DNA from 3 places in the Streptomyces sp. NPDC002125 genome. Region 1 is predicted to be linked to each of the others. Evidence: riboswitches for the same ligand, from Rfam matches in the RefSeq annotation. Region 1 holds a riboswitch; each other region holds the start of a gene.
The links. A riboswitch is a leader RNA that binds a small molecule or an ion and turns the genes downstream of it on or off. The one in region 1 is predicted to bind cyclic di-AMP.
Positions count from the first base shown of each region.

Region 1 (7,620 bases):
CGGCGAGGACCTCCAGCTCGTCCTCGGCCCTGGCACGCACCTGCGCGAGGTCGCTGATCTGCCGGCGTACGCCGTTGATCGCGCCCGCCTGACGGTCGCCCGCCCGGTCCTCGAAGGAGGCGCGCTCCAGATACTCGTCCGGGTCGGAGGAGAGGGCCAGCCGCACGGCGGGGTCGACGCCGGCGCTGCGGTACTGGGCGGTGGCGTACGCGCCGAGGGCGTCACGCGCGGTGTTGAGGCGCTCGGTCCTGCGGGCGGCCTCGTCGCGCAGCGCGTCGACGGACTTCTCCGAGCGGGCCGCCGTCTCCTTGGCGCCGTTGTACTTCTCGGTGGCCGCCTCGGCCTCGTGGTACAGCCGGTCGACCTTGGCCTTGACCTGGGCCGGGGTGAGCTGGGGCTCCGCCTGGGCGGCGCCGTCCAGGCAGGTCGCGGTGGCGGCCCCGGCCAGGGCGAGCGTCGCGGCGGTGCGGGCAGCAGGGCCGGAGAACAGACTCTGCTTGGGCTTGCGGTGAGCGGGTTTTCGATGCGCGGCCACGAGGGTGGTGCGTCCTTCCGTTCGACTGCCCGTCGGGGGGTACCGGCGGGCCCGCCCGGGTCCGGCGACGGGCCACCACAGGGGGGAGCGGCCCGCCGCCGGATCTCCCGGCGGGGTGACCGGGGTGCCACCCGGTACGGGGCGGCGGTGCAGAGTCGGTCACCTGGGAGGGACGCTAAACCCGGGGCGCCGGGAAGAGGCGTAATGACAGCTATTGCCCGCATGTGCTGTTTCACTTCCGCCGAGTGACCGGAAAAATCAACCGGAGTCCGACAATCCGCGCAGGCTCGGGGGCAATTCATCGGGAAGTCGTACCTGGCCGAAGAGTGCTGGTATGGGCGTGGTTAGGCTGCGGCCATGGACGTACTCATCAATGTCTTCGTGGCCCTGCACATCATCGGTATCGCCTCCCTGCTGGGCGGCTTCCTGACCCAGATGAAGGCCATGGGGGCGGGTACGGCGCGCTTCGTGCCGGCCATGCTGCACGGCGCGCTCACCATGCTCGTGACGGGCGTCGCCCTCGTCGGCCTCAACCAGGCCGACGACCAGACCGTGAACAACATCAAGATCGGCGTGAAGCTGCTGGTCCTGATCGTGATCCTGGCGCTCGTCTATGTGAAGCGGGACGAGGAGAAGGTGGAGAAGGGCGCGTTCGCCGCGGTCGGCGGGCTGACGGTCGCCAACATCTTCATCGCCACGCTCTGGACCTGAGCGGCAGGCGGTCGCACGGCGGGGGGCCCGGGGGATCACTTCCGGGCCCCCCGCCGTGTGCGGGCGGCGAGGCTACGCCGGGCGCACGCTGCCGTAGATCGGCATGTAGTAGATCGACTCCTCGCGGACGTTCGCACCCGGCTTCGGCGCGTGGATCATCATGCCGTCGCCCTTGTAGATGCCGACGTGGCTGATGTCGTCGTAGAAGAAGACCAGGTCCCCCGGCTGGAGGTCCGCCGTGGCCACCCGGGTGCCCACCTCGACCTGGTCCCACGTGGTGCGCGGCAGATCGACGCCGGCCGCCTTCCAGGCGGCCTGGGTGAGCCCGGAGCAGTCGTACGAGGACGGGCCCGTCGCCCCCCAGACGTACGGCTTGCCGATCTGGGCGGCGGCGAAGGCGAGGACCTTGTCGGCCTTCGAGGCGTAGCCGCTGTCGGAGCCCGTGCCGCCGGTCTCCGTGCCCGCCTCCTCCTTCGCGGCCTCCTCCTCGGCCGCCTGGTCGGCCTTCTCCTTCGCGGCGGCGGCCTGCTGCCTGGCCAGTTCCTCGGCCTTGCGTTTCGCCTCCGCCTCCTTCTTGCGCTCCAGCTCCGCCAGCCGTGCCTTCTCCTCGGCGGTCAGCTTCGACAGCAGCGTGCGGGCCTCGGAGAGCTTCGCCTGCACGTCCTGCTTGCTGGTGCGCAGCGTGGCCTGCGACTCGGTGAGCGTCTCCAGGCTCTTCGTCGCCTCGGCCCGCTTTGCCGCGGCTTCCTTCTGCTGCGTACGGAAGTCGGCGACCGCCTTCTGCTGCTGGCTGGTCATCCGGGCCATCAGCTGGTCCTGGTCGAAATACGACTGCGGGTCGTCCGCGAGGAAGAACGTCGCCGTCGGGGCGATCGAGCCGCTGCGGTACTGCGCGGCGGCGTAGTTGCCCAGCTCCCGGCGCGTCTCGTTGAGCTTGTCGGCGCGCTTCGCGGCGGCCTCCAGCAGGTCGTCGACCTTGGAGCGCTGCTCGGTCTGCGCGGCCTTCGCCTCGTTGTACTTCTGCGTCGCGGTGCCGGCCTGCCGGTAGAGGGCGTCGACCTTCTTCTGGACTTCCTCGATGCTGGGCTTCGGCTCGGCGGGGGCGGCCGTGGCGCTCTGCGTGGACAGCAGGGTGACGGAGGCGAGCGCCGCGGTCGTGAGACCGACGGCAGGGGTGGTGGTGCGCACCCGGGTGCGCGGCTTGCGATGCGACGCCAAGGCCGGCATCTCCTTCCGTGGACCGCCTACCGGGTTAGCTGTCGGGTTCGGGCGGAACGGAAGGCTGCCCTACGGTCCGGTGGAGACGGACCGATTCACCCCGGTGCTGCGTGTGGGTCCCCGGTTCCGGGCTCCCGGGGGAGTGCGGATTCGGCGGGGGTGCCCGTGCGGCGCGGTTCGCCTCAAGGGGGTACGGGGCACCCGTCGGAGCACGCTAGCCAACCCGTGGTGTCCCTGTGAAGGTTGATGTTCGATATGCCCGATACATTTTCGTGACCTTTTCCGGAAGGCGGTCCGCGCGCCCCGGACCGTATCCGGAATCTCACCCACCGTGGGTGTTCCGTCTCGGTACGCGCACGGCCTTGGCCCTTGTCGCCGATGAGGCCCCGGGCTGTCGGTGCGGCCGCCTAGACTCGTGAGGCGATGAGCAGCCTCTTTGACGACAGTTTCCTGACCGGCCTCCAGCAGTCGGACGACGGACCCCCGCCGCCCCCGGAGGAACACGCCCCCGAAGCCGTGCCCGAGGGCCTCTTCGAGGACGTCTTCGACGCGCCTCCGCCGCCGCGCGACGCGTACTACCGCGACGGCGCCCCGCGCCCCGTCATCGACTCGGCCGCGCTGCTCGACGGGCTGAACACCGAGCAGCGCGCCGCCGTCGTGCACGCCGGGTCCCCGCTGCTCATCGTCGCCGGCGCGGGATCGGGCAAGACCAGGGTGCTGACCCACCGCATCGCCCATCTGCTGGCCGAGCGCGGGGTGCACCCGGGGCAGATCCTGGCGATCACCTTCACCAACAAGGCTGCGGGCGAGATGAAGGAGCGCGTCGAGCAGCTCGTCGGACCGCGGGCCAACGCCATGTGGGTCATGACGTTCCACAGCGCGTGCGTGCGCATCCTGCGCCGCGAGTCCAAGCGCCTCGGCTTCACCTCGTCGTTCTCGATCTACGACGCCGCCGACTCCAAGCGGCTGATGGCGCTGGTCTGCCGCGATCTGGACCTCGACCCCAAGCGCTACCCGCCGAAGTCGTTCACGGCGAAGGTCTCGAACCTGAAGAACGAGCTGATCGACGAGGAGACGTTCGCCGGGCAGGCCGCTGGGGGCACCTCCCATTCGAGCGAAGCCGAGAATGGGGGAGGCTTCGAGAAGACTCTCGCCCAGGCCTACGCGCTGTACCAGGCGCGGCTGCGCGAGGCCAACGCCCTGGACTTCGACGACATCATCATGACCACGGTCCACCTGCTCCAGGCGTTCCCGGACGTCGCCGAGCACTACCGCCGCCGCTTCCGTCACGTCCTGGTCGACGAGTACCAGGACACCAACCACGCGCAGTACACCCTGGTGCGTGAGCTGGTGGGCCCGTCCGGAGAGGCCGAGGCCCCCGGCGAGCTCTGCGTCGTCGGTGACGCGGACCAGTCGATCTACGCCTTCCGCGGCGCGACCATCCGCAACATCCTCCAGTTCGAGGAGGACTATCCCGACGCGACCACGATCATGCTGGAGCAGAACTACCGCTCCACGCAGACGATCCTCTCCGCCGCCAACGCCGTCATCGAGCGCAACGAGAGCCGCCGCCCCAAGAACCTCTGGACCAACGCCGGCGAGGGCACCCGGATCGCGGGCTACGTCGCCGACACCGAGCACGACGAGGCGCAGTTCGTCGCCGACGAGATCGACCGGCTGACGGACGCGGGGGACGCGAAGGCGGGCGACGTCGCCGTCTTCTACCGCACGAACGCCCAGTCCCGTGTCTTCGAAGAGATCTTCATCCGCGTCGGACTGCCCTACAAGGTCGTCGGCGGAGTGCGCTTCTACGAGCGTAAGGAGGTCAGGGACGTCCTGGCCTACCTCCGGGTCCTCGCCAACCCCGAGGACACCGTCCCGCTGCGCCGCATCCTGAACGTTCCCAAGCGGGGCATCGGCGACCGGGCCGAGGCGATGATCGACGCCCTGTCGATGCGCGAGAAGATCTCCTTCCCGCAGGCGCTGCGCCGCGTCGACGAGGCGTACGGAATGGCGGCCCGCTCGGCCAACGCCGTGAAGCGGTTCAACACCCTCATGGAGGAGCTCCGCACGATCGTGGAGTCCGGCGCGGGCCCGGCCGTCGTGCTGGAGGCGGTCCTGGAGCGGACCGGCTATCTCGCCGAACTCCAGGCCTCCACCGACCCGCAGGACGAGACCCGCGTCGAGAACCTCCAGGAACTCGCGGCGGTCGCCCTCGAATTCGAGCAGGAGCGCGCGGAGGAGGAGGGCGCGGGGACCCTCGCCGAGTTCCTGGAGAAGGTCGCGCTCGTCGCCGACTCCGACCAGATCCCCGACGAGGACGAGGACGGCTCGGGCGTCATCACGCTGATGACGCTGCACACGGCCAAGGGCCTCGAATTCCCGGTGGTGTTCCTGACCGGCATGGAGGACGGCGTCTTCCCTCACATGCGCGCGCTGGGCCAGGTGAAGGAGCTGGAGGAGGAGCGCAGGCTCGCCTATGTGGGCATCACGCGCGCCCGCGAGCGGCTGTATCTGACCCGGGCGGCGATGCGGAGCGCCTGGGGCCAGCCCTCGTACAACCCGCCCTCGCGGTTCCTGGAGGAGATCCCGGACCAGCACCTGGAGTGGAAGCGCAAGGGACCGATGGCCGCTCCGGCGGGACCCACGTCGGGGATCACGTCGTCGCTGTCCTCGTCGCGCTCGAAGTCCGGTCCCTCGGGGTTCGCGACCCGGCGCACCTCGGAGAAGCCGGTGGTCACCCTGGTGGTCGGGGACCGGGTCACGCACGATCAGTTCGGGCTGGGCACGGTGACGGCGGTCGAGGGGTTCGGCGACCAGGCGAAGGCGACGGTCGACTTCGGCGACGAGCGGCCCAAGAAGCTCCTGCTGCGGTACGCCCCGGTCGAGAAGCTCTGACCCGCCGGCGCGTCAGGGGCGGGGGCAGCAGCCCTTGCCCCTGACGCGGCACGGGTCCGGGTGCGGGTTCCGGCGCAGGGCTCAGTACGGGTTGATGCCGTGGCTGCGGAACCACGGCAGCGGGTCGATCGCAGAGCCGCCACCGGGCCGTACCTCGAAGTGCAGGTGGGGTCCGGTGGAGTTGCCGGAGTCTCCCGAGTAGGCGATGACGTCACCGGCCTTGACCGAACCGGAACGGATGCGCGCGGTGCTGAGGTGGCAGTACCAGGTCTCGGTGCCGTCGGCGGCGGTGACGATCACCATGTTTCCGTACGCGCTGTTCAACTGGGTGCGCACGGTGCCGTCGGTCGCCGCCATCACGGGGGTGCCGTAGGAGACCGGGAAGTCGATGCCCGTGTGCGCGGACATCCAGTTCACCCCGGCCTGGCCGTAGGTGGCGCTGAGGCCGTGCTGCTTCACGGGCAGTGCGAACTTGGGACGGGCGGCCTCGCGGCGCGCCGCCTCCTCCTCGCGCTTCTTCTTCTCGGCGGCCTGGCGCTCCCTCAGGTCGATGCGCTCCTGGGTGCGGCTGGCGCGGTCCGCGAAATTCTCGGCGTCGGCGTTGAGAGCGGCGAGCTGGGTGTCCAGCTCGTTGTTGGCCACGGCCGGCTTGACGACGTCGGCAGCCGTCATGGAGGCGGTCTCGCCCTTCGTCTCCTCGCCGCCGATGCCGCTCACGGAGGCCGCGGCGATACCCGCGACGCTCATGACGCAGGCGGAGGGCACGGCCACGGTGAGGAGCGCGGAACGCTTCGCCGGGGTACGCCGCCGTCCTCGGCCTCCGCCACGCGGGGCGGCCGACCGGCCGACCGGGCGGGCGGCGGTGGAGGCGGCCCCGGAGGCGTGGCCCGCGGTGAGATCGATGACGTCCGGCAGCGGATCGGCCTCGTCGGCCACCGGGGCCTCGTCGTAGGCGTCAGCTGTCGTGTCGTGGGCGCCGAGCGTGTCGTGCAGGCCGGGCGTGTCATCGTGACCGCGGGCGTCGTGCGCGCCGAACTCGGCTGTTTCGTACGGGGCGTAGGCGGCCGACTGGTGTTCGTGCGCGGGATACGACGTCTGTTCGGGTGCGTACGCCGTGGTCTCGGGCGTGGCGCCGGTGTTCCAGGCGGTCGCGTCGTAGGCACCGGTGTCGGCGGTTTCGAAGCCCTCGTATCCCGTGCCCTCGAAGGCGGGGACGGCGAACGTGCCGGTCGCGTAGGCCGTGGTGTCGAAGGTCGTGGTGGGGAAGGCGCCCGTGTCGCCCGTCGCCCACTGGTCGGCCTGGCCGGTGTGGTCCCAGCCGCTGGTGTCCCACTGGCCCGTGGCGTCCGGGGCGGGGGCCTGCGCGGGGATCCCGTCCTCGGGCATCCAGGCCGCCGTGGTGTCGTAACCCTGCGGCGCCTGCGGGTGGGCCTGCGCGCCGTAGGCGTCGTACGAGGCCTGCTGATGCGCTCCGGTCTCCCACGGGGAGGCGTCGTAAGCGCTGTAGCCGCTGCTGTCGTACGCCGTGGCGTAACCGCTGCCGTACGCCGTCTCAGGGCTGGTGTCGTGCTGACCCGGCAGTGTTCCGAAGAGCGGGTCGGTGTCGAAGCCGGTGGAATGGCTGTCGTATCCGGCATACCCGGCGTGGGGGTGCTGGTCGTTCACCAACTTCTCTCTCGCCTCGGCAGCAGGACCTGTTCCGGGGTCCGGTGGGGGATCCCGGGGTGAGCAGTGGCCGCGACTGTACCCGGCAGTACGAGGGGACGACAATCTTCGGCGGCTTCCGGCCCCTCAGGAAACGGGCAATCGGACGCCTTTCGGTGGACGGCGGAGCCAGGCTTGGCTCTATGTTCGAAAGTAGTTCTATTTTTCCGGGGGTTTGGGCGTGCGGGGGGACGGCCTCGGGCGGCGGAGACGGTCCCGCTCGGGCGGCGGAGGCGGCTCCACTCAGGCGACGGAAGCGGTCCCGCTCAGGCGACGGAAGCGGCTCCCGGGACGTTGATGGCCGCACCGTCGGACTCGAGTGCCTGACGGATCGCGGACGCGACGGCCGGATGGACCGTAAGCGCGAGATGACCGATACCGGTGACGCGCACGTTCACGGCGTCGAGGTCGGGGTGGTCGACGCAGGCCGTCTCGACCGGGAGCATCACCCGGTCCAGCTCGCTCCAGAAGCTGACGAACCGCGTCCGGCAGCCCGGGGCGGGGCGGCGCAGTTCCGCGATCAGATCGGAGTCGCCGCGCATCTGGCGGACGAT
Region 1 is NZ_JBSFDD010000008.1:88,409-96,028, reverse strand. Features, by position in the region: gene ACWCQM_RS16240 (NlpC/P60 family protein) at 1-535, opposite strand, end outside; gene ACWCQM_RS16235 (hypothetical protein) at 893-1,246, shown strand; gene ACWCQM_RS16230 (NlpC/P60 family protein) at 1,319-2,473, opposite strand; cyclic di-AMP (ydaO/yuaA leader) riboswitch at 2,472-2,630, opposite strand; gene pcrA (DNA helicase PcrA) at 2,888-5,362, shown strand; gene ACWCQM_RS16220 (peptidoglycan DD-metalloendopeptidase family protein) at 5,444-7,027, opposite strand; gene ACWCQM_RS16215 (esterase/lipase family protein) at 7,333-7,620, opposite strand, start outside.

Region 2 (7,620 bases), on a different contig from region 1:
GGAGCGCAGCATGTGGGGCGTCCTGCGGTACGTGCGGCAGCCGGACGACGACGAGGCCTGAGGCCCCGCGCCACCCGGCCGCCGTCCTACAGTGGTCCGGCGATCACCGCGACCTGGCTGGTCAGCGGCGTGCCCGAGCCGTCACGGCGCGGGTCCGGGGCCGGCAGCTCGGCCGGCGAGCCGTTCTTCTGCGCGGCGCGGGCCGGGGTTCCGCCCGCCCAGGCGAACACCAGGACGTCCTCGCCCTTCAGGAAGCGCTGGCAGCGCACACCACCGGTGGCCCGGCCCTTGCGCGGGTACTGGTCGAACGGGGTGAGCTTCCAGGTCCGCTCCGAGTCGTCCAGCGTGCCGTGCGACCCGGCGACCGTGAAGACCACGGCGTCCGCCGCGGGATCCACCGCGGTGAACGAGAGCACGGACGCGCCCGCCGCGAGCTTGACGCCCGCCATGCCGCCCGCCGCGCGCCCCTGAGGCCGTACCGACGCGGCCGGATAGCGCAGCAACTGCGCGTCGGACGTGATGAAGACCAGGTCCTCCTCGCCCGTACGCAGCTGGGTGGCGCCGACGATACGGTCACCGTCCTTCAGCGCGATGACCTCCAACTCGTCCTTGTTGGCCGGGTAGTCGGGCACCACACGCTTCACCACCCCCTGCAGGGTGCCGATGGCCAGGCCGGGCGACTCCTCGTCCAGCGTGGTCAGGCAGACCAGCTCCTCGCCGGCCTCCAGCGTGAGGAACTCGGAGATCTGCGCACCGCCGGACAGATTCGGGGCCGCGTGGGTGTCCGGCAGCTGCGGCAGGTCGATCACCGAGAGACGCAGCAGCCGGCCCGTGGACGTCACCGCGCCCACGTCCCCGCGGGCCGTCGCCGCGACGGCCGAGACGATCGCGTCGTGCTTGGTGCGCTTGGCGTCCTCGGCCTGGACGACCGGCCCGGCACCGGCCGTGCGGGCCAGCAGACCGGTCGAGGAGAGGAGCACCTGGCACGGGTCGTCGGCGACCTCCAGGGGCACGGAGGCGACCTGCGAACCCGCCGACTCCAGCAGCACGGTGCGCCGGTCGGTGCCGAACTTCTTCGCCACGGCGGCCAGTTCGGACGAGACGAGCTTGCGCAGCTCGGCGTCCGACTCCAGGATCGCCGTCAGCTGGGCGATCTCCTCGTTGAGCTGGTCGCGCTCGCTCTCCAGCTCGATACGGTCGAAGCGGGTCAGCCTGCGCAACGGGGTGTCCAGGATGTACTGGGTCTGGATCTCGCTCAGTGAGAAGCGCTCCATCAGGCGCTCCTTCGCCTGCGCCGAGTTGTCGCTGTCCCGGATGAGGCGGATGACCTCGTCGATGTCGAGCAGGGCGACGAGGAGACCCTCGACCAGGTGCAGCCGGTTGCGGCGCTTGGTCCTGCGGAACTCGCTGCGCCGCCGTACCACGTCGAAGCGGTGGTCGAGGTAGACCTCCAGGAGCTCCTTGAGTCCCAGGGTGAGCGGCTGGCCGTCGACGAGCGCCACGTTGTTGATGCCGAAGGACTCCTCCATCGGCGTCAGCTTGTAGAGCTGTTCGAGCACGGCCTCGGGGACGAAGCCGTTCTTGACCTCGATGACCAGGCGCAGACCGTGCGCCCTGTCCGTGAGGTCCTTGACGTCGGCGATGCCCTGGAGCTTCTTCGAGCCGACCAGGTCCTTGATCTTGGCGATCACCTTCTCCGGGCCGACGGTGAAGGGAAGTTCGGTGACGACGAGCCCCTTGCGGCGGGCCGTGACGTTCTCTATGGCCACCGTGGCACGAATCTTGAACGTGCCGCGCCCTGCGGCGTACGCGTCCTTGATGCCGCCGAGGCCGACGATCCGGCCGCCCGTCGGGAGGTCGGGCCCCGGGACGAAGCGCATCAGCGTCTCGAGGTCGGCGCCCGGGTGACGGATCAGGTGGCGGGCGGCGGCGATGACCTCGCCGAGGTTGTGCGGGGGCATGTTGGTCGCCATGCCGACCGCGATCCCGGAGGCGCCGTTGACCAGGAGGTTCGGGTACGCCGCGGGCAGGACGACCGGTTCCTGCTCCTGGCCGTCGTAGTTCGACTGGAAATCGACCGTGTCCTCGTCGATCGACTCCGTCATCAGGGACGTGGCGTCGGCCATCCGGCACTCGGTGTACCGCATGGCGGCCGGCGGGTCGTCGTTGCCGAGCGAGCCGAAGTTGCCGTGCCCGTCGACGAGGGGCAGACGCATCGAGAACGGCTGTGCCATGCGCACCAGTGCGTCATAGATCGACGCGTCGCCGTGCGGGTGCAGTTTGCCCATCACCTCGCCCACGACACGGGCGCACTTCACATAGCCGCGGTCGGGCCGCAGCCCCATCTCGTTCATCTGGGACACGATGCGGCGGTGCACGGGCTTCATGCCGTCGCGGGCATCGGGCAGCGCCCTGGAGTAGATCACCGAGTACGCGTACTCGAGGAAGGAGCCCTGCATTTCGTCGACGACGTCGATGTCGAGGATCTTCTCCTCGAAGTCGTCCGGCGGCGGGGTTTTCGTGCTGCGGCGGGCCATCGCGGCTGCGACTCCTTCACAGATTCTGTCGGGCAACCTCAGGTTCTGACGCCGACCATTGTGGACCGCCGTGCTGACAACCCCGACCTCGACCCGTCCGAAGCGGTCTCCAGGGCCTGCGCCGGGCCCCTGTTTACGGCAGCATCTACGACAACTTTCACCCAACGGGAACTTCGCCAGGTGCCCGTGCGCTTGCTTAGAGTGGCAGGTCCGGCAGGAAATCCTGTACCGATCGAAGGGACGTACATGCCCATGGGTCACACGGCCACAGCCCAGGCCGGTTCCGGCGGCTTGACGGCGACCGAGCACCGTCTGGCCAACGGCCTGCGCGTGGTGCTCTCCGAGGACCATCTGACCCCGGTAGCCGCGGTCTGCCTCTGGTACGACGTCGGGTCCCGCCACGAGGTCAAGGGACGCACCGGTCTGGCTCACCTTTTCGAGCACCTGATGTTCCAGGGCTCGGGCCAGGTCAAGGGGAACGGGCACTTCGAGCTGGTGCAGGGGGCGGGCGGCTCCCTCAACGGCACCACCAGCTTCGAGCGCACCAACTACTTCGAGACGATGCCGACGCATCAGCTGGAGCTGGCCCTGTGGCTCGAGGCCGACCGGATGGGCTCGCTGCTCGCCGCGCTCGACGAGGAGTCCATGGAGAACCAGCGCGACGTCGTCAAGAACGAGCGCCGCCAGCGCTACGACAACGTCCCGTACGGCACGGCGTTCGAGAAGCTCACCGCCCTCGCCTACCCCGAGGGCCACCCGTACCACCACACCCCGATCGGCTCGATGGCCGACCTGGACGCGGCGACGCTGGAGGACGCGCAGGCGTTCTTCCGTACGTACTACGCGCCGAACAACGCGGTGCTCTCCGTGGTCGGGGACATCGACCCGGAGCAGACGCTCGCCTGGATCGAGAAGTACTTCGGCTCCATCCCCTCCCACGACGGCAAGCAGCCCCCGCGCGACGGCACGCTGCCCGGCATCATCGGCGAGCAGCTGCGCGAAGTGGTCCAGGAGGAGGTCCCCGCGCGTGCGCTGATGGCCGCCTACCGGCTGCCCCACGACGGCACCCGCGCGTGCGACGCCGCGGACCTCGCGCTCACCGTGCTCGGCGGAGGCGAGTCCTCCCGGCTGCACAACCGCCTGGTCCGCCGCGACCGTACGGCGGTGGCGGCGGGATTCGGGCTGCTCCGGCTCGCGGGCGCGCCCTCGCTCGGCTGGCTGGACGTCAAGACGTCCGGCGGTGTCGAGGTGCCGCAGATCGAGGCGGCCGTCGACGAGGAGCTGGCCCGCTTCGCGGAGAACGGCCCCACCCCGGAGGAAATGGAACGGGCCCAGGCGCAGTTGGAGCGCGAGTGGCTCGACCGGCTCGGCACGGTCGCCGGCCGCGCCGACGAACTGTGCCGGTACGCCGTCCTGTTCGGCGACCCGCAGCTCGCCCTGACCGCCGTGGGCCGGGTGCTCGACGTGACGGCCGACGAGGTCAAGGAGGCGGCCCGGGCGCACCTGCGCCCCGACAACCGGGCGGTCCTGGTCTACGAGCCGGTCGAACCGGCCGACGACACCGAGGGCACCGACGCGCACGAGGGGGCGGACAAGTGACCGACGCCGCCGTGACTGGAGTAGCGATGGAGTACCACCCGCAGCCGACCGCCGGCGAGGCCAGGCCCTGGGCCTTCCCCGCGCCCGAGCGCGGCGCCCTGCCCAACGGCCTGACCGTGCTGCGCTGCCACCGCCCCGGCCAGCAGGTCGTCGCCGTGGAGATCTTCCTCGACGCGCCGCTGGACGCCGAGCCCGAGGGCCTGGACGGTGTGGCCACGATCATGGCGCGCGCCCTGTCCGAGGGCACGGACAAGCGCTCCGCCGAGGAGTTCGCCGCCGAGCTGGAGCGCTGCGGCGCCACGCTCGACGCGCACGCCGACCACCCGGGCGTCCGTGTCTCCCTGGAGGTCCCCGTCTCCCGGCTGGCCAAGGCCCTCGGCCTGGTCGCGGAGGCGCTGCGGGCCCCCGCCTTCGCGCAGGACGAGATCGAGCGCCTCGTGCGCAACCGCCTCGACGAGATCCCGCATGAGCAGGCCAACCCGGCCCGGCGGGCCGCCAAGCAGCTCTCCAAGGAGCTCTTCCCCGCCACGGCACGCATGTCGCGCCCGCGCCTGGGCACCGAGGAGACCGTGGGACGGATCGACGCCGCGGCCGTGCGCGCCTTCTACGACGCCCATGTCCGTCCGTCCACCGCGACCGCGGTCGTCGTCGGCGACCTCACCGGCGTGGACCTGGACGCCCTGCTCGACGACACCGTCGGCGACTGGTCGGGCAACGCGGGCCAGGCCCGCCCGGTCCCGCCGATCACCGCGGACGACACCGGCCGCGTGGTCGTCGTGGACCGGCCCGGAGCCGTCCAGACCCAGCTGCTGATCGGCCGTATCGGCGCGGACCGGCACGACAGCGTGTGGCCCGCCCAGGTCCTCGGCACCTACTGCCTGGGAGGCACGCTCACCTCCAGGCTGGACCGTGTGCTGCGCGAGGAGAAGGGCTACACCTACGGCGTCCGGGCCTTCGGCCAGGTACTGCGGTCGACGGCTCCCGGCTCCTCCTCCGGGCCGGCCGGTGCCGCGATGCTCGCGATCAGCGGCTCCGTGGACACGGAGTCCACCGGGCCCGCGCTCGACGACCTGTGGAAGGTCCTGCGCACGCTGGCGGCCGAAGGACTCACCGACGCCGAGCGCGAGACCGCCGTGCAGAACCTCGTGGGTGTCGCCCCGCTGAAGTACGAGACCGCGGCGTCCGTCGCGGCCACGCTCGCCGACCAGGTGGAGCAGCACCTGCCGGACGACTACCAGGCCCAGCTCTACGCGCGCCTGGCCGAGACGGGCACCGTCGAGGCGACCGCGGCCGTGGTCAGTGCGTTCCCGGTCGACCGGCTGGTCACGGTGCTCGTCGGTGACGCCTCGAAGATCGCCGAGCCCGTCCGGGCGCTGGGCATCGGCGAGGTGTCGGTCGTCACCGGCTGACGGCCACCGGGTACGGACGGGCGGAAACGGCCTCCGTGAACCGGCGAAGCAGTACGGAAAGGACCCCGGCGAGGGCACTCTCGCCGGGGTTCCGCCGCATGTCCTGTTTGTCGTTATAGGTGCGAAATGCCCTGTGGGATGTCCGACAAAAGGCCCGTTCCGTTTGGAGATGCGAAGCGGCCCGACCTAGCGTCAGCCCGGCTGTCCGCCAGACGTATGCCGCGACCGCGGCGCCGGACAGTCATCGCCGAGTCCCCGTCAGGCGCGAGCCTGGGGAGCCGGGGACCCATGAAGTCCCTGGGGTGAATCGGATCCCTGCGCCTCGCGCGAGGCAGGGGGCCCGTAGGAGACCTTCCTGCTCCGAACCCGTCAGCTAACCCGGTAGGCGAGAAGGAAGGAAAGGACCAGCTCCTCCATGGCGTTCATCCGTGCCACCGGGAAGCACCGTGCCCCGAGCCGCCTGACGCGCAAGAGCGCCCAGGTCGCCGGCATCGCGGCCCTGGCCACCACCGGCGTCATCGGCGCCACGGCCTCCCCGGCGCTCGCCGCGGACTCCGAGGCCCCCGCGAGCAGCACCGGTCTGACCCAGACCGTCGCCCTCGACGCCACGCTCGCCGCCCAGATCGACGCCCAGGCGAAGGCCCAGAAGCACCAGGCCGAGCTCGCCGCGAAGGCCGCGGCCGAGGCGAAGGCCAAGGCGGAGGCGAAGGCAGAGGCGAAGCGCAAGGCCGAAGCCCGCGCCAAGGAGGTCCGCGAGGCCGAGGCCCGTGCCGCCCGCGCCGCCGAGCGCGCCCGGCTGAACGCCTTCCACCTCCCGGTCGCCGGCTCGCACGTGACCACCGGCTACAAGTCCGGTGGCGCGCTGTGGTCCTCCGGCAGCCACTCCGGCGTGGACTTCCAGGCGGCGTCCGGCAGCTCCGTCGTCGCGGTCGGCGCCGGTACGGTCGTCGAGGCGGGCTGGGGCGGCGCGTACGGCAACAACATCGTGCTCCGGATGAAGGACGGCACCTACACCCAGTACGGCCACCTCTCCTCGATCGGTGTCTCCGTCGGCCAGAGCGTCACCTCGGGTCAGCAGATAGGCCTTTCCGGCTCCACCGGCAACTCCACGGGACCGCACCTGCACTTCGAGGCCCGGACCACCCCCGAGTACGGGTCCGACATGGACCCCGTCGCCTACCTCCGCTCCCACGGCGTCCAGGTCTGACTCCGCACAGCGTGACAGCGCCCCTCCCGGGCGTACGACGAAGGCCCCGGCCCACCCGCCGGGGCCTTCTCCGTGTGCCCGGGAGGGGCGCCCGCCCAAGCGCGCGTGGAAGTGCTCCCTGGCTAAAAGATATCCATGGATTCCACCCCGCCATCGGAAATTCCCGCCGGTTGCAATAGAGTCACAGAACAGGCGTCGGTCGGCCGCGTTTCGCGGGGATTAAGGCGGAGGTTCGGACATGCGCATTCCCGCGCATTCGGTATGCACGGCGATCCGTGACGACATCGTCTCCGGTGTCTTCGAACGCGGTGGCCGCCTCACCGAAGAGGTACTCGCGCGACGCTACGGCGTCTCACGCGTCCCGGTGCGCGAGGCGCTGCGCACCCTGGAGTCCGAGGGATTCGTCGTCACCCGCCGGCACGCCGGCGCCTGCGTCGCCGAGCCCACGGAGCAGGAGGCGGCGGACCTCCTGGAGATCCGCATGCTCCTGGAACCCCTCGGGGCCGCACGGGCCGCGCAGCGCCGTACCGACGCGCACCTCAAGGTGCTCCGAGGCCTGGTCAGACTGGGTCAGGAGCGGGTCCGCCGGGGGGAGGGGGAGGATCTGCGCTCGCTGGGCGGCTGGTTCCACGAGACGCTCGCGCAGGCCTCGGGCAGCCCCGCGCTGATCGCGCTGCTCACCCAGCTCCGGCACAAGATCGCCTGGATGTACTCCGTCGAGCAGCCGGCCCGCCCCGCGGACTCCTGGGCCGAGCACGGTGCCCTCGTCGACGCGGTGGCGCGCGGCGACGCGGAACGGGCCAGGTCCCTGGCCGCCCAGCACGCCGAGCGGGCCGCCGCCGCCCACCGGCTGCGCCGCACGGACCGG
Region 2 is NZ_JBSFDD010000022.1:30,953-38,572, reverse strand. Features, by position in the region: gene ACWCQM_RS29735 (CobW family GTP-binding protein) at 1-61, shown strand, start outside; gene ACWCQM_RS29730 (DNA gyrase/topoisomerase IV subunit A) at 87-2,537, opposite strand; gene ACWCQM_RS29725 (M16 family metallopeptidase) at 2,784-4,136, shown strand; gene ACWCQM_RS29720 (M16 family metallopeptidase) at 4,163-5,545, shown strand; cyclic di-AMP (ydaO/yuaA leader) riboswitch at 5,781-5,947, shown strand; gene ACWCQM_RS29715 (M23 family metallopeptidase) at 5,961-6,752, shown strand; gene ACWCQM_RS29710 (GntR family transcriptional regulator) at 6,991-7,620, shown strand, end outside.
Region 2: it holds a riboswitch for cyclic di-AMP, as region 1 does, so the genes downstream of both, ACWCQM_RS29715 (M23 family metallopeptidase) here and ACWCQM_RS16230 (NlpC/P60 family protein) in region 1, are expected to answer to the same signal.

Region 3 (7,620 bases), on a different contig from region 1:
TGCGCGGTTATCTCGCCGAACTCATCCACCGCAAGAGGGAGAATCCCGGCGACGACCTGATCTCCGGGCTGATCCGGGCGAGTGACCACGGCGAGCACCTCAGCGAGAACGAGGCCGCGGCGATGGCCTTCATCCTTCTCTTCGCCGGCTTCGAGACCACCGTGAACCTCATCGGCAACGGCACGTACGCGCTGCTGCGCGACCCGGCCCAGCGCGAGCGCCTGGAGCGCTCCCTCGAAGCGGGGGAGACGGAGCTGCTCGCCACGGGCATCGAGGAGCTGCTGCGCTACGACGGGCCGGTGGAGCTCGCGACCTGGCGGTACGCCACCGAGCCCGTGACGCTGGGGGGCCAGGAGATCGCGGCGGGGGACCCCGTTCTCGTGGTTCTGGCCGCTGCGGATCGTGATCCGGCCAGATTCCAGGATGCGGACACCCTGGATCTCGCGCGGAGTGACAATCAGCACCTCGGATACGGGCACGGCATCCACTACTGCCTGGGTGCTCCGCTGGCCCGTCTGGAGGGCCAGGTGGCTCTGGCGACGCTGCTGCGGCGCCTCCCCGACCTGCGGCTCGCTGCGGAACCTGCCGATTTGCGCTGGCGGGGCGGGCTCATCATGCGTGGACTGCGCACGCTTCCTGTCGAGTTCGAACCGGGGCGCCCGGCCGAAAAAAGTGACAGCCTGTCAACTCTGTGACTTTCACGTGATCTCCGCTGCATCGACTTGTGACACACGTTCGAGTAGGGCTAGGTTCACCGTTCGACTCACCCGTCACATGTCAGTCACACGGAAGGCAATCCCATGGGCTCCGCGACCGGCAGACACCGTCGCCCTCGCCAGGCACCCGCCATCGTCGTCGCCGCAGGCGTCACGGGATCGGCCATCGCCATCCCGCTCCTCGGTGCCGGCGGCGCACAGGCCGCAGACGCCACGACCTGGGACCGGGTCGCGGAGTGCGAGAGCGGCGGCATGTGGAGCGCCGACCTCGGCAACGGTTACTACGGCGGCCTGCAGTTCTCGCAGGAGACGTGGTCGGCCTACGGCGGCAAGGACTACGCCCCCAGGGCTGACCTCGCCAGCCGCTCGCAGCAGATAGCCGTCGCCGAGAAGGTGCTGGACGACAAGGGCCCGCAGGCGTGGCCCAGCTGCGCCGTGATCTCCGGGCTCGCCCTGGACGGGACGCTGCCGGGTGTCGACCCGGGCGGCGAGCCCTCCGCCGAGTCCTCGGACACCGCGACCGGGTCCGAGACCCCCTCCGACGAGGCCTCCGACGAGGCCGACGGTTCGGAGAAGTCGGACAAGGCCAAGGACAAGTCCGGCGCAAAGACGGACAAGAGCGATGAAGTGGACGCCTCCACGGGTGCCGACGCGTCGCCGTCCGCCACTCCGTCGCCCGAGGCCTCGGAGAGGTCCGGCGCGTCGAAGGGTGATGCCGCGAAGGGCGGGAAGCACCGCGGCACCCCCGCCCCCGAGGCGAGCGCGAGCACGGGCTCGGAGCTGGGGAGCGGACGCGAGTCCGGCCGCCACGCCTCCCGGGGCGACTCCGACGCGCGCCAGGGTGCGGACAGCACGTACACCGTCCGCTCGGGCGACAACCTCTGGGCGATCGCCGACGCGCAGGAGCTCCCCGGCGGCTGGCCCGCGCTCTATGAGGCCAACAAGAGTGAGCTGGGCTCCGACCCGGACCTGATCCTCCCCGGCCAGAACCTCGTCCTCGACGTCGCGGCGGACGCCGCCGACGCCCGGACGGACGCAGCCGACGCCCAGGCGGAGGCCGTGTCCGGCAGCTGATCCGGCGGTTGATCCACAACTGATCCAAAGCGGGAAAACACCCCGAAATCAGGGGTAGTTCAGAGGCCTATGTCCACTTATGCGTAAGTGAGACATGGGTCTCTTTGCTTCAATTGCCGCGCTCCGCCTGTCCGGTCCGTCCATATTGGCTCCGACCTGCGCAAACGGCTCGACGCACCATTCCGGTTCATGTTGATTGACCGTTATGTCCATCTTTGAATGTAGGGGTTGCGTGTGTTTACGGTCGGAGCCGCTCGCACCGCGGGCACCTTCGACCGTCACGCCGAATCCTGCCGTCGGACGAAGGGAACCGACGCGTAAAGCGCCGTAGGCAGGAGCGGGGGACCCAGGTAAGCGCCGGACCCGGCCGTCGGAAGACGGACGCGGGCACGGCTCGGGGTGAAGTCGTCCGCGAGTGCGGGCGACCGGGCAACTCACAGGCCCGAACCCGACAGCTCACCTCGTAGGCGTCGGTGAGGAGAACCATGCTGCTTTCCAGCAAGGGCAAGCACCGCCGCCCGTCCAAGGCCGTCCGTGTCGCCACCCTGGCCGGTGTCGCCGGTGCCGCCGTCGCCGTGCCGCTGATGGGCGCGACCAACGCCTCCGCCGCCTCCGTCGCCACCTGGGACGCCGTCGCGCAGTGCGAGTCCGGTGGCAACTGGTCCATCAACACCGGCAACGGCTACTACGGCGGGCTCCAGTTCTCGCAGTCCAGCTGGGCCGCCGCCGGCGGTACGCAGTACGCCGCGCGTGCCGACCTGGCCACCAAGGACCAGCAGATAGCCACCGCCGAGAAGCTCCTCGACCTCCAGGGCCCGGGCGCCTGGGCCTGCGCCGGTGCCGGCGGTCTGACGAACGACGGTGTGGACCCGGGTGTCGACACCGGCTCCGGCGCCAAGGCGGCCGAGACGAAGACCCAGCCGGAGCGCACCGCCGAGCAGCCCGCCAACCGCAGCGAGAAGCGCGCGGAGCCGAAGGCCGAGAAGACCGTCACGACCCCGACCGGCGAGAAGGTCCAGAAGGGCGACGGCGAGTACAAGGTCAAGGCCGGAGACACCCTCAGCAAGATCGCCGACGCCGAGAAGGTCAAGGGCGGCTGGGAGAAGCTCTTCAAGCTCAACGACGACATCGTCGACGACGCCGACCTGATCTTCCCGGGTCAGCAGCTCCACCTGAAGTAGTCCGGGGTCCTTCCTCCTGCCCCGGAGGCCCGGCCCGGTGCGCCCACCCCCCTGCGCGCCGGGCCGGGGCCGTGTCCGGCACCGGAAACCTTCGGTGCTGTGCGGAACGGGTTCCCGGAGGTGTTTCGGCGCTCCGCGGAATGGAGCCGCCGGGGGCCGCCGGCGGGCGCGATCGTTCAACTGTTGTAGTTACTTGCCAGTAAAATTCTGGAGCTTTGCCCGTAATACGGGCCCTTGGGTCCTTTTTCGTCCCAGGGGGCGGGCGGACGGCCGACGCAGCGGGCCGGGCCGGTTAGGCTCGTGCCGCAAGGCCACAGTGACCCTGCCCAACCAGTGTCAGATCCCAGAAGGAGATGCCTCGTGCCGTCCATCGACGTCGTCGTAGCCAGGGAAATCCTCGACTCCCGGGGCAACCCCACGGTCGAGGTCGAGGTTGGCCTCGACGACGGCAGCACGGGACGTGCTGCTGTTCCGTCCGGAGCCTCCACCGGCGCGTTCGAGGCCATTGAGCTTCGCGACGGTGACCCCAACCGTTACCAGGGCAAGGGCGTCGAGAAGGCCGTCCTCGCCGTGATCGAGCAGATCGGCCCGGAGCTCGTCGGCTACGACGCCACCGAGCAGCGCCTCATCGACCAGGCGATGTTCGACCTGGACGCCACCGAGAACAAGGGCTCCCTCGGCGCCAACGCCATCCTCGGCGTCTCGCTGGCCGTGGCGCACGCCGCGTCCGAGGCGTCCGACCTCCCGCTGTTCCGCTACCTCGGCGGCCCGAACGCGCACCTGCTGCCCGTTCCGATGATGAACATCCTGAACGGCGGCTCGCACGCCGACTCCAACGTGGACATCCAGGAGTTCATGATCGCGCCGATCGGCGCCGAGTCCTTCTCCGAGGCCCTGCGCTGGGGCGCGGAGATCTACCACACGCTGAAGAAGGTCCTGAAGACCAAGGGCCTGTCCACCGGTCTCGGTGACGAGGGCGGCTTCGCCCCCAACCTCGAGTCCAACCGCGCCGCCCTCGACCTCATCCTCGAGGCCGTCAAGGAGGCCGGCTACGTCCCCGGCCGCGACATCGCGCTCGCGCTCGACGTCGCCGCGTCCGAGTTCTACAAGGACGGCGTCTACGAGTTCGAGGGCAAGTCCCGCTCGGCCGCCGAGATGACCGAGTACTACGAGGAGCTCGTCTCCGCGTACCCGCTGGTCTCCATCGAGGACCCGCTGTACGAGGACGACTGGGCCGGCTGGAAGGTCATCACCGACAAGCTCGGCTCCAAGGTGCAGATCGTCGGTGACGACCTGTTCGTCACCAACCCCGAGCGCCTCGCCCGCGGCATCGAGGAGGGCTCGGCCAACGCCCTGCTCGTCAAGGTCAACCAGATCGGTTCGCTGACCGAGACCCTGGACGCCGTCGAGCTGGCCCAGCGCAACGGCTTCAAGTGCATGATGTCGCACCGCTCCGGTGAGACCGAGGACGTCACCATCGCCGACCTCGCCGTCGCCGTGAACTGCGGCCAGATCAAGACCGGCGCCCCGGCCCGTTCGGACCGCGTCGCCAAGTACAACCAGCTGCTGCGCATCGAGGAGATCCTCGACGACGCCGCGGTCTACGCCGGGCGTTCGGCGTTCCCGCGGTTCCGCTTCGAGGGCTGACGGCCCGAGTCCGGGCACCAGCCTCCGTCCGTCCCCGCACTCGGTCCCGTACCGTGTGCGGGGACGGACGTGCGTAACGGGGAGCGTGAGACATGGCCGGGAAGGACCGCGACCGGTTCTCCACCGCGACCAGGCTGCGGCTGCTCGGCGAGCAGACGGCGGCCCGCGTCTACCGGTCCCAGAACCGCCGTCAGGCCCGCCGCTCCCGGCTCACCGGCCGGGCCGCCTTCCTGGCGCTGATCGTCTGCTCCCTGGTGGTGGCGCTCGCCTATCCCATGCGGCAGTACATCTCCCAGCGCGACCAGATCGCCGAGCAGGAGAGGCTCTCGCAGGACGCGCGGGCGCGGACCGAGGAGCTGCGGGACGAGAAGGCGCGGCTCAAGGACGACGCGTACATCCGCCGTCTCGCCCGCGAGCACCTGCACTACGTGCTGCCCGGCGAGACCGGTTATACGGTGGTCGACCCGGACGCGGCCGAGGTGCGCCGCGGTGAGCCGGGGGAGACGGGGCGGCCCTGGCACTCGAACCTCTGGGACGGCGTCGACACCGCGGACCGGGAGTGACCCCGTCGCGGTACCGTGCCCCCTCCCCGCACCGATTCATACAGTCCGACCGATGACATTCAAGGCAGGCATGGACACGCCCCCTCCGCAGACCGAATCCACCACGCCCACCGCCGCGGACATCGCCGCGTTCGAGCTCCAGCTCGGCCGCCCGCCGCGCGGTCTGCGCGCCATCGCGCACCGCTGCCCCTGCGGCAACCCGGACGTGGTCGAGACGCAGCCCCGTCTGGAGGACGGCACGCCGTTCCCGACGACGTACTACCTGACGTGCCCGCGCGCCGCGTCCGCGATCGGCACGCTGGAGGCCAACGGGGTCATGAAGGAGATGACCGAGCGCCTGGCCACCGACCCGGAGCTGGCCGCCGCCTACCGGGCCGCGCACGAGGACTACATCGCGCGCCGCGACGCCATCGAGGTCCTGGAGGGCTTCCCGAGCGCCGGCGGCATGCCGGACCGGGTGAAGTGCCTGCACGTCCTGGTCGGCCACTCGCTGGCGGCCGGCCCCGGAGTGAACCCGCTGGGCGACGAGGCGATCGCGATGCTGCCGGAGTGGTGGGCCAAGGGCCCCTGCGTCACGCCGTGCGGCGACGCCGACGCGTCCTGACCCCGCGCGGTCCCCGTACAACCACAGGAGCCCCATGACCCGCGTTGCCGCCATCGACTGCGGTACCAACTCCATCCGCCTGCTCGTCGCGGACGCGGACCCCGCCACCGGGCACTTCACCGAGCTGGACCGCCGGATGCGGATCGTCCGTCTCGGCCAGGGGGTCGACCGGACCGGCAGGCTGGCCCCGGAGGCGCTGGAGCGCACCTTCGACGCGTGCCGCGACTACGCGGCCGTGATCAAGGAGCTCGGCGCCGAGCGCATCCGCTTCGTCGCCACCTCCGCCTCCCGGGACGCGGAGAACAGCGCCGTGTTCGTCCAGGGCGTGCTGGACATCCTGGGCGTCGAGCCCGAGGTCGTCACCGGTGACCAGGAGGCGCAGCTGTCCTTCGACGGTGCCACCAAGGAGCTGGCGGGCAGCGACCACCTGGAGAAGCCGTATCTCGTCGTGGACATCGGCGGCGGCTCCACGGAGTTCGTCGTGGGCGACGACCGGGTGCTGGCCGCCCGGTCGGTGGACATCGGCTGCGTACGCATGACCGAGCGTCATCTCGTCCAGGACGGCGCCGTGGTGGACCCGCCCACGCCCGACCGGATCGCGGCGATCCGCGCGGACATCGACGCCGCCCTGGATCTCGCCGCCGGGACCGTGCCGCTCGCCTCCGCGGCGACGCTCGTCGGCCTGGCGGGGACGGTCACGACGATCGCGGCGATCGCCCTCGGGCTGGAGGAGTACGACTCCGCGGCGATCCACCACTCCAGGGTCTCCCTGGAGCAGGTCCGGGAGATCACCGGGCGGCTGCTCGCCTCGACGCACGAGGAGCGCGCGGCGATCCCCGCGATGCACCCCGGCCGGGTCGATGTGATCGCCTCGGGCGCGCTCGTGCTGCTCGCGGTGATGGAGCGCAGCGGGGCCGCCGAGGTCGTCGTCAGCGAACACGACATCCTGGACGGGATCGCCTGGTCCGCCGCGTGATCACAGCGCCCCCGCAGGCGCGGTGAGAAGCTGCTCATACGCATTCCCGCCTGCACCTTTGAGCTCGACAAGGCTCCTTCGGACCCGTCCGGAGGAGCCTTTCGCGCGGCGCCGCCACGAAGTTCGTGAACTTCTTCACAAGGAATTCGGTCCCTCTGGGGGAAGTTCTGCACCCGGGGGGCCGCACGGGTCGTCCGCGAGGCGGCGCGGCAGTGATGCGGGGAGGTTTCGGCGGGGTGGCCGGGGCGTGTCGCGGACGGCTGGTTCATCCCGTCTGCCGCCCCAAGGGCCAGCTCACAAGCGGTGAACAACGTTCGCCAGGACCTCGTGGTTCCCCGTGCCCGCCATGACCTGGGTCACGTGGGCGGCGAAGTGTAGCAGAGGGTCGCGCATACCTTGTGAAGGGGCTCACGAGCATGCCCCCCGAGGGGGGTGGATACTCGATGGCATGAGCACCACGGAGCGTCCCAGGATCCTCGTTGTAGGCGGTGGGTACGTAGGCCTGTACGCAGCTCGTCGCATTCTGAAGAAGATGCGGTACGGGGAGGCGACCGTCACGGTCGTCGACCCTCGCTCGTACATGACGTACCAGCCCTTCCTCCCCGAAGCTGCTGCCGGCAGCATCTCGCCTCGGCATGTCGTCGTCCCGCTGCGACGCGTGCTGCCCAAGGCCGAGGTTCTCACCGGCCGTGTCACGACCATCGATCAGGACCGCAAGGTCGCCACGGTCGCGCCGCTCGTCGGCGAGGCCTACGAGCTGCCCTTCGACTACCTGGTCATCGCGATGGGCGCGGTCTCCCGCACCTTCCCGATCCCCGGCCTCGCCGAACAGGGCATCGGCATGAAGGGCATCGAGGAG
Region 3 is NZ_JBSFDD010000025.1:21,649-29,268, forward strand. Features, by position in the region: gene ACWCQM_RS31495 (cytochrome P450 family protein) at 1-695, shown strand, start outside; gene ACWCQM_RS31500 (transglycosylase family protein) at 801-1,790, shown strand; cyclic di-AMP (ydaO/yuaA leader) riboswitch at 2,104-2,275, shown strand; gene ACWCQM_RS31505 (transglycosylase family protein) at 2,276-2,971, shown strand; gene eno (phosphopyruvate hydratase) at 3,332-4,618, shown strand; gene ACWCQM_RS31515 (FtsB family cell division protein) at 4,711-5,181, shown strand; gene ACWCQM_RS31520 (DUF501 domain-containing protein) at 5,252-5,785, shown strand; gene ACWCQM_RS31525 (Ppx/GppA phosphatase family protein) at 5,820-6,761, shown strand; gene ACWCQM_RS31530 (NAD(P)/FAD-dependent oxidoreductase) at 7,210-7,620, shown strand, end outside.
Region 3: it holds a riboswitch for cyclic di-AMP, as region 1 does, so the genes downstream of both, ACWCQM_RS31505 (transglycosylase family protein) here and ACWCQM_RS16230 (NlpC/P60 family protein) in region 1, are expected to answer to the same signal.